2 regions of the Rhizobium sp. WYCCWR 11152 genome follow, and region 2 is predicted to be linked to the other one. Evidence: predicted binding sites of a transcription regulator. Region 2 holds the regulator's gene; the other holds the start of a gene.
The links. Region 2 encodes LexA, which represses DNA repair genes until DNA is damaged. Its sites were predicted from a motif close to TGTTCNNNNTGTGTTCNG; they were not measured.

Region 1: the regulator LexA is predicted to act here: its motif matches at 3,444-3,461, upstream of G9X67_RS24010 (YifB family Mg chelatase-like AAA ATPase).

Annotation. Positions count from the first base shown of each region.
Region 1 is NZ_JABFCP010000011.1:491,763-499,204, reverse strand. It holds gene dnaN (DNA polymerase III subunit beta) at 1-182, opposite strand, end outside; gene rsmI (16S rRNA (cytidine(1402)-2'-O)-methyltransferase) at 442-1,359, shown strand; gene G9X67_RS24025 (YraN family protein) at 1,349-1,717, shown strand; gene G9X67_RS24020 (cupin domain-containing protein) at 1,831-2,337, shown strand; gene gshB (glutathione synthase) at 2,428-3,375, shown strand; gene G9X67_RS24010 (YifB family Mg chelatase-like AAA ATPase) at 3,597-5,129, shown strand; gene cysK (cysteine synthase A) at 5,360-6,322, opposite strand; gene G9X67_RS24000 (LysE family translocator) at 6,468-7,085, opposite strand; gene G9X67_RS23995 (DNA starvation/stationary phase protection protein) at 7,359-7,442, shown strand, end outside.
Region 2 is NZ_JABFCP010000008.1:737,018-744,459, reverse strand. It holds gene lpxB (lipid-A-disaccharide synthase) at 1-589, shown strand, start outside; gene gltA (citrate synthase) at 621-1,910, opposite strand; gene G9X67_RS13425 (ComEC/Rec2 family competence protein) at 2,201-4,633, shown strand; gene lexA (transcriptional repressor LexA) at 4,614-5,333, opposite strand; gene G9X67_RS13415 (VOC family protein) at 5,531-6,427, shown strand; gene kdsA (3-deoxy-8-phosphooctulonate synthase) at 6,424-7,269, shown strand; gene eno (phosphopyruvate hydratase) at 7,420-7,442, shown strand, end outside.

The DNA of each region.
Region 1 (7,442 bases), on a different contig from region 2:
ACGCTAGCAGGGGTCGCCTCGGTGATTTCGAGGTCGAGGTCGGTCGCCTTCATGTCGAGCTTTTGGCCGTCGGCCTTGAGCAATACGTTGGACAGGATCGGGATCGTGTTGCGACGTTCGACCACGCGGTGGACGTGGTTCAGCGATTTCAACAGGTTTGACCGCTCAATAGTAATACGCATGGGATGCTACCGCTTTCGACCGTGACTGTCCGGGCGCATCGAGCACCCGAAGAATGCTGTCCCGGCTTGAGGCCGGGGGAGTGGACGGGCAAAATGGCAGACTTCAGCATTGCTTTGCAAGAGGCATGGACGTCGGCACCCCTGCATTTGCGGTTTTCCAGAGCAATGCTCACAGAAATCCGAACCCTTGCCGAAGCGGTGCGGCTCGCCCATAAGGGTTCGATGCCGGCGACGAGCCGGCGGGACGAAAGCAAATGGCATGAATGAGGAAACGACAGCGGACGCCGCCACCCGGCGAAGCTTCCGCCTGCACAATGCAACGGTCCCGGCGCGGCCGCTGGAGCCGGCGCTCTATCTGGTCGCCACTCCCATCGGCAATCTCGGCGACATCACCCTGCGGGCGCTCGAAACGCTGGCCGGCGCCGATGTGCTTGCCTGCGAGGATACGCGCGTCACCCGCGTGCTGCTCGACCGCTACGGCATCCAGAACCGCCCCTTTGCCTATCATGAGCACAATGCCGACGAAGCTGGCCCAAGGCTGCTGCAGGCGCTCGAAGCCGGGCGATCGGTGGCGCTGGTTTCCGATGCCGGCACGCCGCTGGTCTCCGATCCCGGCTATCGGCTGGCGCAACAGGCGATAGCGGCAGGTTACCGTGTCATTCCCATTCCCGGCGCCTCCGCGCCGCTCGCAGCCCTTGTCGGCTCCGGCCTGCCGAACGATGCTTTCCTTTTCGCCGGTTTCCTGCCGGCCAAGGACAAGGCCCGCCGCGACCGCCTCGGTGAACTTGCAGCAGCGCCCGCGACGCTGATCTTCTTTGAATCGCCGCATCGCATCGGCGCAACGCTTCTGGCCGCCGCCGATGTGCTGGGCGGCACTCGGCCCGCCTCCGTCTGCCGCGAGCTGACCAAGACCTATGAGGAGTTCCGCCGCGGCACGCTTGCCGACCTTGCGGCGCATTATCAGCAGGTGGAAAACGTCAAGGGCGAGATCGTCCTGGTGATCGGTCCGCCGGAGCCGGTCGAGACGTCTGAGGCCGATGTCGAAGCCGTGCTGGCCGACCTGTCGAAGTCAATGCCGACGGCAGGCGCCGCCACCGAAGCCGCCCGCCTCACCGGCCTGCCGCGCAAGGTGCTCTACCAGCGCCTGCTGGAGATCAAGAACGCCGATGGGCGATAATGATCTCACCGCGATCAGAAGGAAGGCGCTGCGCCGGGGCCGCATGTCGGAATATGTCGCGGCCGTCTTCCTGATGCTGAAGGGCTACCGCATCCTGGCGCTGCGCCACCGCACCCGGCTCGGCGAGATCGATATCATCGCCCGCAAGGGCGATCTCGCCGTCTTCGTCGAGGTCAAGGCCCGCCATGGCGAGGCGGCGGCGGTCGACGCCGTCTCTGTCGCCGCACAAAAGCGGATACGGGCGGCAAGCGATCTCTGGCTTGCCCGCCAGGCGGATCAGGCCCGCCTTTCCCAGCGTTATGATATCGTGGCGATCATGCCGGGCCGGCTGCCGCGGCATTTTATTGATGCCTTCTGACCTCCTTTCGCCCCATCCGATTTCCGGATCGTTAAAATTTTAGTCCCCGCTTGAACCAGGTCCTTACGACTCTCTGCTATCGACTCGGTAGGGTAGCAATTGGGGGTTGTTTCATGGCCTGGAAGCTGATGCTTGCAAGTGCGGTCGCCATGGCCGCGCGCTCGGTACCGTATGCTGCCGTGGCGAAGCCGGCCGGAAAATCCTTCGTCGCGCATGCGAGCGATCTGCTGCCGCTGAAATCCACACCGATCAATCCGGACTGGATTATCAACGGCAATCCGCAGGCCCGCACCGCCGAACATTCGCGCGGCCATGACGAGGCCTCGCTGACGGCGATCTGGGACTGCACGGCGGGTGAATTTCGCTGGCGCTTCGGCTGGGACGAGACGGTGATGATCCTCGAAGGCGAGGTCCATATCACCGCCGAGGACGGCACCGAACGAACCTTGCGCGCCGGCGACGTCGCCTTTTTCGCCGGCGGAACCTGGGCGAGCTGGCGGGTCGACAATTACGTCCGCAAGGTCGCCTTCCTGCGCAAGCCCTTCCCGAAGCCCTTGGCGATCGCCTACCGTCTCCGCAACATGCTGCGCAACAACGGCAACCAGGGCATCGCCGCCTGAAGATCGTCGGAGCCGCCGAAGCCCTTGATTGACCGTTGCGTTTGATATCTGGCCGACCTACATCTGTCCGGCATTCAGCGAGGGATGGAAATGGCCAAGATCACCAATGTAGCGGTCCAGATGGATCATGTCGCAGGCATCAATATCGCAGGTGATTCCACCTTCGCCATGAGCCTGGAAGCCCAGGCGCGCGGCTACAGGCTCTTCCATTATACCCCCGATCGCCTGAGCTTCCGCGACGGCAAGCTTTATGCCAGCGTCGAGCCGATGGTGCTGCGCGACGTCAAGGGCGATCACTACGAGCTTGGCGCGCCCGAGCGCGTCGATCTCGCGACCATGGATGTCGTGCTGCTGCGCCAGGACCCGCCCTTCGACATGGCCTATATCACCTCGACGCATCTGCTCGAGCGCATCCATCCGAAGACGCTCGTCGTCAACGATCCGGCCTGGGTGCGCAATTCGCCGGAAAAAATCTTCGTCACCGAATTCTCCGACCTGATGCCGAAGACGCTGATCACCAAGGATGCCACCGAGATCCGCCGCTTCCGCGACGAGATGGGCGATATCATCCTGAAACCGCTTTACGGCAATGGCGGCGCCGGCGTCTTCCATTCGACCCGCGACGACCGCAATCTCTCCTCGCTGCTGGAAATGTTCGGCCAGCTTTTCCGCGAGCCCTTCATCGCCCAGCAATATCTGCCCGACGTGCGCAAGGGCGACAAACGCATCATCCTGATCGACGGCGAATTCGCCGGCGCCATCAACCGCGTGCCGGCCGAACACGACAGCCGCTCCAACATGCATGTCGGCGGCCGCGCTGAGGCGACCGAACTGACGCCGCGCGAACAGGAAATCTGCGCCCGCATCGGCCCGGCGCTGAGGGAGCGCGGCTTCCTGCTCGTCGGCATCGATGTGATCGGCGATTACATGACCGAGATCAACGTCACGTCGCCCACCGGCATCCGCGAGGTCAAGAAGTTCGGCGGCGCCGATATAGCAGCTCTGCTTTGGGATGCGATCGAGCGCAAGCGCGGCTGAGCCAGGCGCCCATGACCGTTCTGGTCCCGCGACCGAGCACAACCAAGGTCACAGCGGATGCCTGACTATGTTCTTTGATTGTTCTTGTTTTATTCCTGCGTCCATGCCAGATTGCAACCGCTGGCCTTAATGCATGTCGCCCAAAACTGTGCAACAGTTTTGGGTGCATCGATAAAGGCTGCGGGGCGGTATATAAAAGTTTGCGGCAAGGGGATGGGCTTATGGTCGCGCGTGTCAGTACGGTTGCATTTCAGGGCATCGAAGGTGTACCGGTCGAGGTCCAGGTCATGGTTGCACCCGGCAAGGTCGGGATGCAGATCGTCGGCCTGCCTGACAAGGCGGTTGCCGAAAGCCGCGAGCGCGTGCAGGCCGCCCTCCACGCCTCCGGCCTGGCGCTGCCGGCCAAGCGCGTGACGGTCAATCTGGCGCCTGCCGACCTGCCGAAAGAGGGCTCGCATTTCGACCTGCCGATCGCCCTTGCCCTGATGGCCGCGCTCGGCGCCATTCCTGCCGATGCCTTGTCGGATTTTGTCGTCGTCGGCGAACTCAACCTCGATGGGACGATCGCCGCCATATCAGGCGCGCTGCCGGCTGCGATCGGTGCCAATGCGCTCGGCAAGGGGCTGATCTGCCCGGCCGAAAGCGGCGCCGAAGCCGCCTGGGCGGGCTCGGACGTCGATATCCTCGCACCGCGCAGCTTGATCGCCCTTGCCAATCATTTCCGCGGCACGCAGGTCCTATCCAGGCCGGAAGCGTCGATCCGCGCCAATGCCGCAAACCTGCCGGACCTTGCCGAAATCAAGGGCCAGGAAAGCGCCAAGCGGGCGCTCGAGGTGGCGGCCGCCGGTGGCCATAATCTGCTGATGGTCGGTCCTCCGGGCTCCGGCAAGTCGATGCTGGCGGCAAGACTGCCGTCGATCCTGCCGCCGCTTTCGGCCGCCGAGCTGCTGGAGGTGTCGATGGTGCATTCGATCGCCGGCCAGCTCTCCGGCGGCAAGCTTTCCGATCGCCGGCCCTTCCGCACCCCGCATCATTCCGCCACCATGGCGGCCCTTGTCGGCGGCGGCCTGCGCGCCCGTCCGGGCGAAGCCTCCCTTGCCCATCACGGCGTGCTCTTTCTTGACGAGTTTCCCGAGTTCACGCCGCAGGCGCTCGATGCGCTGCGCCAGCCGCTCGAAGGCGGCGAATGCGTCATTGCGCGTGCCAATCACCGCGTCTCCTATCCGGCGAAATTCCAGCTGATCGCGGCAATGAACCCCTGCCGCTGCGGCATGGCCGGCGAGCCGGGCCATACCTGCGCCCGCGGCCCGCGCTGCATGAGCGATTATCAGGCCCGCATCTCCGGCCCGCTGATGGATCGCATCGATATCCGCATCGATGTGCCGGCCGTCTCCGCCGCCGACCTCATCCGGCCGATGGCCGCCGAAACCAGCGCCGACGTCGCCCGTCGTGTCGCTCGCGCCCGCGAAATCCAGCAGGAGCGCTTCGAAAGCACAGGCGCAAAAGGCATCGGCACCAATGCCCGCTGCTCCACCTCGATGATCGAGAAACTGGCCGAGCCCGACGCTAGCGGCCTGCAGCTGCTCCGCGACGCCGCCGAGAAGATGAAATTCTCCGCCCGCGGTTACCACCGCGTGCTCAAGGTCGCCCGCACGCTGGCCGATCTCGACGGCAAGCCGACCGTCGGCCGCATCCATCTCGCCGAAGCCATCTCCTACCGCATCGCCGGCGAAAGGCTGACGGCGGCTGCGTGAGAGGCGCGAAGCGCGCCCGACAGTTTGTTGGCAGCTCATCCTTTACTCGGCGTCATCCTCGGCCTTGTGCCGAGGATCTGCTGCATATCAACTGGCTGCAGATGCTCGGGACAAGCCCGAGCATGACGAAAGAGGAGTGGGTCGGCTTTATCAGCAGCTCACAGAGCGCCGAAGCAGGCCCGATATCCTGCGAAGACGAGTGACCGGAAAAGCCCGGCCAAAGCTCTGCCTCAGCTCCCCAGCCCCTCGAACAGCGCCGTCGAGAGATAACGCTCGGCGAAGGAGGGGATGATGATGACGATGTTCTTGCCGGCGTTCTCGGGACGGATGCCGACCTTGATTGCGGCGGTCAGTGCCGCACCCGAGGAGATGCCAACCGGCACGCCTTCGAGCCGGGCAACCAGGCGCGCCTGTTCGAAGGCTTCGTCATTGGTCACGGTGACGACCTCGTCATAGATGCCGGTATCGAGGATCTTCGGGGCGAAACCGGCGCCGATGCCCTGGATTTTGTGCGGGCCGGGATTGCCGCCGGAGAGGATCGGCGAATCTGCGGGCTCGACGGCGATGATCTTGATCTCGGGTTTGCGGCTCTTCAGCACCTGTCCGACGCCGGTGATCGTGCCGCCGGTGCCGATGCCGGAGACGACGATGTCGACCGTGCCGTCGGTATCGTTCCAGATTTCCTCGGCCGTCGTCTTGCGGTGGATCTCGGGATTATCAGGGTTTTCGAACTGCTGCGGAATGACGGCATCGGGAAGGGAGGACGCCAGTTCCTCGGCCTTGGCGATGGCGCCCTTCATGCCCTTTGGTCCCTCGGTCAGCACCAGCTCGGCGCCGAGCAGCGCCAGCATCTTGCGGCGCTCGACCGACATTGTCTCCGGCATGGTGAGGATCAGCCGATAACCCTTGGCGGCGGCGGCAAAGGCGAGCGCGATACCGGTATTGCCGGAGGTCGGCTCGATCAGCACCGTCTTGCCGGGGGTGATCTTGCCCTGGGCTTCGAGGCCCTCGATCATCGCGACGCCGATACGGTCCTTCACGGAGGCGATCGGGTTGAAGAATTCAAGCTTGCCGATCAGGTTCGCCACGACGCCCTTTTCCCGCGCCAGCTTGTCGAAGCGCACGAGCGGCGTGTCGCCGATGGTCTCGGTGATCGAGGAATAGATGCGGCCGCGGCCGGGCTTGTGCGACATGGGTGCTCTCCCTTTGAAATCCTGCTCCTGAAATCGAGGGGGAGAATAGGGTCAAAGGCCCGTCTAGGCCAGAGCGCGTTCGACCTGGAGGAGCGGTCAGGAGAGAAAAAAACCTTTGAAAACCGTTTCTTGCCGAATGTTTATTTCAGGCCGCTCGCGTGGCGATGAAGGCTGCCGTGCCGGCGAGGATGCCGGCGGCAACCCGGTTCAGCGCCTGCAAGGCCCGAGGCTGCTTCAGCATCGTGCGGGCCCGCGAGGCAAGCAGCATATAGGGCACCAGCACGACGATCAGCACCATGAAGGTGGTGGTGAGCAGGAGCGCATAGTCTCGCAGGCCGATATTGCCGATATCGATCAGCGTCGGCACGAGGGCGACATAGAAGAGCATCGTCTTCGGATTGCCGAGCGTCACCAGCAGGCCGGAGAGGAAGGATAGACCGATATTGGTGGATTTCCGCGCCGCGATATCCTGCGGCAACAGCCCCGCCGTCCAGAGTTTCCAGGCGATGTAGCCGAGATAAAGGACGCCGGCGATCTTGATTGTTATGAACACCTCGGTGAAGGTTTGCGCCACGAAGGCAAGGCCGAGAATGACCGCCGTGAGATAGGTCATGTCGCCGAGCACCAGGCCGAGACCCATGAAGAAGGTCTCGCGGAAATTCGAGCCGAGCGCACGCGCGACGATTGCGGTAATCCCGGGTCCTGGAATGGCCGCGGCGATGAACAGCGCTCCGGCATAGGTCAGCAAGGCGGCAAGGCTCATGATGCGCTCCCTTCTTTTCCCCGCTGTTTTATATCCGGTGCCTGCAACCATCAATCCGCCGGCATTGATGGATGCATCACCGGCAGGAATACTTGGCCCTACCGGAAAGAATGCCCGGCCGCCGCCTGCCATGACCTTGAAGAACCGCGAGCCTCCCGTATCTCTTGCGGGGAAGATCTCAGACAGGCACCCATCGTCACCTCGTCTTCATCAGAATGTCATCGCCGCCCTATCAGGTCCCCAACATCGCTTCGTCACCCAAGGAGAAAACGGATGTCCCGCACACAGGCCGAGAAGACCAGACTTGCGCCCCTGAAGACGCCTTCGAATCTGCCGACCAATGCCATCACCGATATT
Region 2 (7,442 bases):
CCTGATGCTTCCTGGATCAAGATCCTCCGAAATCGCTAAACTGCTTCCGTTCTTCGAGGATGCGGCCAAGGAACTTGTTGCCCGCAACGGCCCGATGCGCTTCCTGCTGCCGACCGTGCCGCACAACGAAGCGCTGGTGAAGGGGCTCGTCGCCGGCTGGGCCACGCCGCCGGAGGTGGCGGTCGGGCCGACGCAGAAATGGAAGGCCTTTGCCGAGGCGGATGCGGCGATGGCAGCTTCCGGCACGGTGATCCTCGAACTCGCCCTTGCCGGCGTGCCGACGGTGTCCGTTTACAAGACGGATTGGATTATCCGCCTGCTCGCCCGGCGCATTAAGGTGTGGACGGGCGCATTGCCCAATATCATCGCCGATTATGCCGTCGTGCCGGAATATCTGAACGAGATCGTCCGCGGCGCCAGCCTGGCGCGCTGGATGGAGCGGCTGTCGGCCGACACGTTCCAATTGAAGGCGATGAACGAGGGCTACGATCTCGTCTGGCAACGCATGCAGACCGAAACACCGCCCGGCGAGCATGCCGCCGAGATCCTTCTCGACGTGCTGAAAAAGAAAAAACCCGGTCGTTTCTGACCGGGTTTTCTTTTGGGTTCTTTGGAAGCGATCAGCGCTTCGAAACCGGGATGTAATCGCGCTTCGGTTCGCCGACATAGAGCTGGCGCGGACGGCCGATGCGCTGTTCCGGATCCTCGATCATCTCGTTCCACTGCGCGATCCAGCCGACGGTGCGGGCAAGCGCGAAGAGCACGGTGAACATGGTCGTGGGGAAGCCCAGCGCCTTCAGCGTGATGCCGGAATAGAAGTCGATGTTCGGATAGAGCTTCTTCTCGATGAAATATTCGTCGGTGAGCGCGATACGCTCCAGCTCCATCGCCACTTCGAGCAACGGATCGTCCTTGATGCCGAGTTCGCCGAGCACTTCATGCGTCGTCTTCTGCATGATCTTGGCGCGCGGATCGTAGTTCTTGTAGACGCGGTGACCGAAGCCCATCAGGCGGAACGGATCGTTCTTGTCCTTGGCGCGGGCGACATATTCCGGAATACGATCGACCGTGCCGATTTCGTTCAGCATGTTGAGCGCCGCTTCGTTGGCGCCGCCATGCGCAGGCCCCCAGAGGCAGGCGATGCCGGCGGCGATGCAGGCGAACGGGTTGGCGCCCGACGAACCGGCGAGACGGACGGTCGAGGTCGAGGCGTTCTGCTCATGATCGGCATGCAGGATGAAGATGCGGTCCATGGCGCGGGCAAGCACCGGATTGACCACATATTCCTCGCAAGGCACGGCAAAGCACATGCGCAGGAAGTTCGAGGCGTAGTCGAGGTCGTTCTTCGGATAAACGAAGGGCTGGCCGATATGGTATTTGTAGGCCATGGCGGCAAGCGTCGGCATCTTGGCGATCATGCGCAGGCTGGCGACCATGCGCTGGTGCGGATCGGTGATGTCGGTGGAGTCGTGATAGAAGGCCGACAGCGCGCCGACGCAGCCGCACATGACGGCCATCGGATGCGCATCGCGGCGGAAGCCGGTGAAGAAGCGGCTCATCTGCTCGTGCACCATGGTGTGGTGCGTGACGCGGTAATCGAAATCCTTCTTCTGCACGGTGGTCGGCAGTTCGCCGTAAAGCAGGAGGTAGCAGACTTCGAGGAAGTCGCCGTGCTCGGCGAGCTGCTCGATCGGATAGCCGCGATGCAGCAGGACACCTTCGTCGCCGTCGATGTAGGTGATTTTCGATTCACAGGATGCGGTCGATGTAAAACCCGGATCGTAGGTGAAGGAAGCCGTGTTCTTGTAGAGGGCACCGATATCGATGACGCTCGGGCCGATCGTGCCGCTTTTGACAGCAAGGTCGACAGACTTGTCACCGATTTTTATTGTAGCGCTTTGATCCGTCATGCTGATCCTCCGAAATGGCGGTGGCGCCATAAAAGCGCCATAGGGGTTAAGCGTCCTCACCGATAGCTATATGATCGCGAAGCTAATGCCAAGTTACCGTGATGGCATTTTGTGCATTGCGGTATCACCTTTTAGGCACTGCAGCGATGAGCCGCACGCATATCGGAAGCTGATGATTCGACTGGTCTTTTGGCGCTCGCGATTTTCCCTCATATTTCAATCGATTATTCTTGCCGGATTTGATTGGAGGTTGCATTCTGGCCGCCTTCGCAGCCGGGCTTGGGCGGTTCATGCAGGAGTTGACGACAGTCGAATTGCGGCCGGAAGCAGGCGAAGGCCTTGCCGACTCCTCCAGTTTTTCACCACCTGTCGTGGTGACGCGACCGACACGGACGCAGTCGGCGACACCATTGCGCCACCGGCTGCCGGCCGCAGCCTCGCAAGTGCTGCGTGCCGGCATGCGCATGCTGGGCGAAGAGGCGGACCATGGCCGCCTGCTGCTGTTTTCGCCGGTCTTCCTCGGCGCTGGGTCAGCCGTCTGGTTTCTCGCGGCATCGGATTTTCCCCTCGTTGCATCACTGCTCTGCCTGTCGGCGGTGACAGTGGCGGTTCTCATCGCCAGCCGCAGCCGGGCGGCAGTGCGGGCAACGCTGCTGGCGCTCTCGCTCGTGGTCTGCGGCATGGTCACGGCGCAGTTCGAGAGCCGGCGGGCTTCGACCGTGATCCTCGATTCATCAGTGACGACCACGGTGACCGGCCGTGTCGAGCGGCGCGAAGGCGATGGTCGCGGGCGGTGGCGCTACATTCTTGCGGTCACCGGCACTAAGGCACCGGAGCTGAAGCGGCGGCCGGAACGCATCACCGCCATCGCCCGCGGCGCGGACGCGGCCTTCGAGATCGGCGATATCATTACCGGCAGGGCGCGGCTGACGCCGCCGGCAGGTCCGGCACTTCCCGAACTCAACGACTTCTCCTTCGGTGCCTATTTCGATGGCATCGGCGCCAACGGCTTCTTCTACGGTGCACCGACGAAGGTCGATGCGCAGGCTGGTCCCCAGGCTGCCAGATCGACGGCTGAAACGCTGCTCGAAGGGCTCTACCGGCTGCGCAGCGGCATTGGTGACCGCATAAGGTCGATCCTGCCCGGCGACACCGGCGCTTTCGCCGCTGCTCTGGTGACGGACGAGCGGCGTGCCATCTCGAATGAAACGACGGAGGCGCTGCGCCAGTCCGGTCTGGCTCATATCATCGCCATCTCCGGCCTCAACATGGCGCTGTCGGCCGGCATCTTCTTCGTCGGCTTCCGGATGCTGCTCAGCCTCTTTCCCGGCATTGCTGAGGCCTACCCGACGAAGAAGATCGCTGCCGCCGGCGCGCTCATCGCTGTCACCGCCTATTTCCTGATTTCGGGCTTTGCGGTCTCTGCCGAACGCGCCTTCATCATGATGGCCATCATGTTGGTTGCCGTCTTCTTCGACCGGCCGTCGATCAGCCTGCGCAATGTCGCTCTCTCCGCGCTCGTCATCATCGTCATTTCGCCGTCCGAGGTTTTGGGTCCGAGCTTCCAGATGTCTTTTGCAGCGACATTGGCGCTGGTCTCGGGCTATCAGCTGTGGAAGGACCGGCGCGTCCGCGAAAACGCCTTCCTGAAGCTGCCGATCATCAGGCCATTCGTTACGGTTGCGGGCTTCTTCGGCGGCATCTTCCTGACCTCGCTGATCGGCGGTTTTTCCACCGCGCTGTTTTCGATCGAGCATTTTCATCGCCTGACCGCCTACGGCCTGCCGGCAAACCTCGCGACAATGCCGATCATCTCCTTCATCATCATGCCGGCCGGCCTGCTGGCGATGCTGCTCATGCCTTTCGGCCTGGACGTTTTGCCTTGGAAGGTGGTGGGATTCGGCCTCGATCTGGTGATCGCGGTCGCAAAGACGGTGTCCGGCTGGGATGGCAATATAGACGTCGGCCGCTTGCCCGCCTGGTATTTCGCCGTCGCCGTGGCAGGCTTTCTGCTGCTGACGCTGCTCCGCACCCGGTTGCGCCATGTCGGCACATCGATCATCGCGGTCGCAACGCTCATCCTGCTGCTTCTGCCGGGTCCCCGTCCGCCGGATTTGGTGATTTCGGAGGATGGCAGTCTCGTCGCAATCGTCGAGGCGGCGGCCATGGCGTCCAACCGTGAAAGACCGCCGGATTTCATCTTCGACCAGTGGCAGAGAGCGCTGGTCCTGCCGAGGCATGATCCGCCGAAGATGCTGGATGGTCCTGCTATCCCGCCGGTAGGAGAAGACCGCCGCGTCAGGCTTTCCCGCGATCAGCAGAACGAAGCAAGGACCGCGATGCGGGCGGCCACAGCGGGCGGTGACGCAAACCGCTTTTCCTGCGTCAAGAAGGCCTGGTGCACATCAAGGCTCGCCAATGGTCAGGTGGTTGCTGTCATCGACAATGCCGCCTATCTCGGTCCGGCATGCGACGCGGCCGATATCGTCGTGACCTCGGTCCGCCTTCGCTTCAACAGCTGCCGCTCGGGTGCGACGCTCTTCACCGGTGAGACGCTGCGCAGGACCGGATCCATCGAGTTGCGCTTCACGGACGCCGGCCTGGAGGTCGCAACCGCATTCGATGCATTGTCGCGGCCATGGATGCGCCATCGCGCCTATGACTGGCGCAGCAACAGCTTTACCGAATCGAGCCTAGCCAATGTCAGTGATAGCGGCGAATGAGGCCGACGAGTTTACCCTGAACCTTGACACGGTCCGGCCCGAAAATCCGGGTCTCGTAAGCCGGGTTGGCGGCCTCCAGCGCGATCGAGGCGCCCTTGCGGCGGAAGCGCTTCAGTGTCGCTTCCTCGTCGTCGACGAGAGCAACGACGATGTCGCCAGGACTTGCAGTGCTGCCGTTGCGGATGATCACGGTGTCGCCGTCGAAGATGCCGGCGTCGATCATCGAATCGCCCTTGACCTCCAGCGCATAATGTTCACCGGAACCGAGCATGTCGGCCGGAACGACGATGTCGTGGGTGTTGTTCTGGATCGCCGAGATCGGCACACCGGCAGCGATTCGGCCCATGACCGGCACGGAGACCGAGTTGCCGTTGTCGGCGACGGGTTTTGCGGGAGCGGGGGCGGCGACCGGCTGAGGTTTGCCGAGGCTGCCCTCGATGACGCTCGGCGAAAAGCCGCGCCGGGGCTGGATGCTGGGGCTGTAGGCCTCCGGAAGCTTGATGACCTCGAGCGCACGGGCGCGGTTCGGTAGGCGGCGAATGAAGCCACGCTCCTCCAGCGCCGTAATCAGCCGGTGAATCCCGGACTTGGAAGCGAGATCCAGGGCATCCTTCATTTCGTCGAAAGATGGCGGAACGCCGGATTCCTTCATGCGCTCATGAATGAAAAGGAGAAGCTCCTGTTGTTTGCGCGTGAGCATCGACGTTGTGACCTCGTGATTGAAACAAATCCAGAACATACACTATATGTTCCATATGTGTTCCGCAAGTAGCTAAATTTCCGTAAAACTTGGCGCCAACTCGTTGAGATTATTATTTTCATTCGCCGGATTGGCACACAAGTCTTGCCTTGGGCGGCACTCTCACACATCTCTGCCGTGTTAGGAGAGGGGATATCATGAACGAGCACTCCGCCAAACCGCACCCGCTGGATCATGTCGTGCTGCCGGTCGTCAATATCGATCTGGCGCGCGAGAGGCTCGGCAAGCTCGGCTTCACCGTTGCCGCCGATGCGCGCCATCCCTTCGGAACGGAGAATGCCTGCGTCTTCTTTGCCGACAAGACTTATCTGGAGCCGCTCGGGATTGCGAGCGTCGAGGAGAGCGAGGCATCAGCGCGGCAAGGCAATGTCTTCACCGCCCGCAACCAGGCCTTCCGCTTCCGCTGCGGCGAGGAGGGGCTTTCGGGGCTGGCTTTCGGCAGCAAGGATGCCGGCATCGATCATCAGAATTTCGTCGGCAACGGATCGAGCGCCGGCGAGATGCTGGAGTTCACCCGGCCGATGACGATGCCGGACGGTTCCGAGGCGATTGCCGGCTTCAAGCTGGCTTTTGCCGGCGACCTGCGCGCGCCGGATCTCCTGCTTTTCAGCGTCGAGCGCGTCAATCCGCTGCCGGCCGACCGCGCCGCGCTGGAGGCGCATGCCAATGGTGTCACCGGCATAGTCGAGATCGCGCTTTGCACGCCGGAGCCGGCCGCCTTCGCTGCCTTCGTCAGCCTTGCGGTGGCGCAATCGGCAGTCGAGAAGACCGGGTTCGGCGTCAATATCGCAGCATCGAATGCGAAAATCAGCCTGATGACGCCGGAAGGGCTGGAGGCCTATTTCGACATCGCCGGCTCATCCGCCGATCGCGGCCTGCGCGGCCGGGCAATCCTCTTCACTGTCGCCGATCTTGCCGTGACAGAAGCGCATTTGGCTGCTAACGGGGTGACCTACACGCGCAAGAACAATCGCATTCTGGTGAAGCCCGCGCCCGGGCAGGGCACGCTCTTCGCCTTCGAGGAAACACGATGAGCACTGATACGAATTCCGAAGTCAGGATCGGCGAAGGCCAAGGCCAGGTCACTTTTTCCAATACCGGCCGCCTGTCGCTGATTGCCGGTCCCTGCCAGATGGAGAGCCGCGACCACGCCTTCATGGTTGCCGGCACGCTGAAAGAGCTTTGCGGAAAGCTCGGTATCGGCCTCGTCTACAAGAGCTCCTTCGACAAAGCGAACCGGACCTCGCTTTCGGCCGAACGCGGCATCGGGATCGAAAAGGGCATGGAGGTCTTTGCCGACCTCAAGAAGGAATTCGGCTTTCCCGTCCTGACCGACGTTCATACCGCCGAGCAATGCGGGGAGGTGGCGAAGGTCGTCGATGTCCTGCAGATCCCGGCCTTCCTTTGCCGCCAGACCGACCTTCTTATCGCCGCCGCCAAGACCGGCCGCGTCGTCAATGTCAAGAAGGGCCAGTTCCTCGCCCCCTGGGATATGAAGAACGTCCTGAAGAAGCTCAATGCCAGCGGCAATCCGAACGTGCTGCTGTGCGAGCGCGGCGTCTCCTTCGGCTACAATACGCTGATTTCCGACATGCGTTCGTTGCCGATCATGGCGGCGATGGGCGCGCCCGTTATCTTCGACGCGACCCATTCCGTGGCGCAGCCGGGCGGCCAGGGCGAATCCTCCGGCGGTCAGCGGGAATTCGTGGAAACCCTGGCGCGCGCCGCAGTGGCTGCCGGTATTGCTGGTGTCTTCGTCGAAACCCATCAGGACCCCGACAATGCCCCTTCGGACGGCCCGAACATGGTCTATCTCAAGGACATGCCGCGGCTTCTCGAAAAGCTGCTTGCCTTCGATGCGGTCGCCAAGGCCTAAGGTTCAGCTTGACGTTCAACAGTCTGACATGATCGTACTATAGGCCGGGAAGGCTGGTCCGAAGGCTGGAAATTGCGGCATTGTAATTTGCACGCCTTCGACTAAGACAGGTTTCGAACCGACTTATCACCCACCGAGCAGGAAGAACCCATGACTGCAATCACCGATATCAT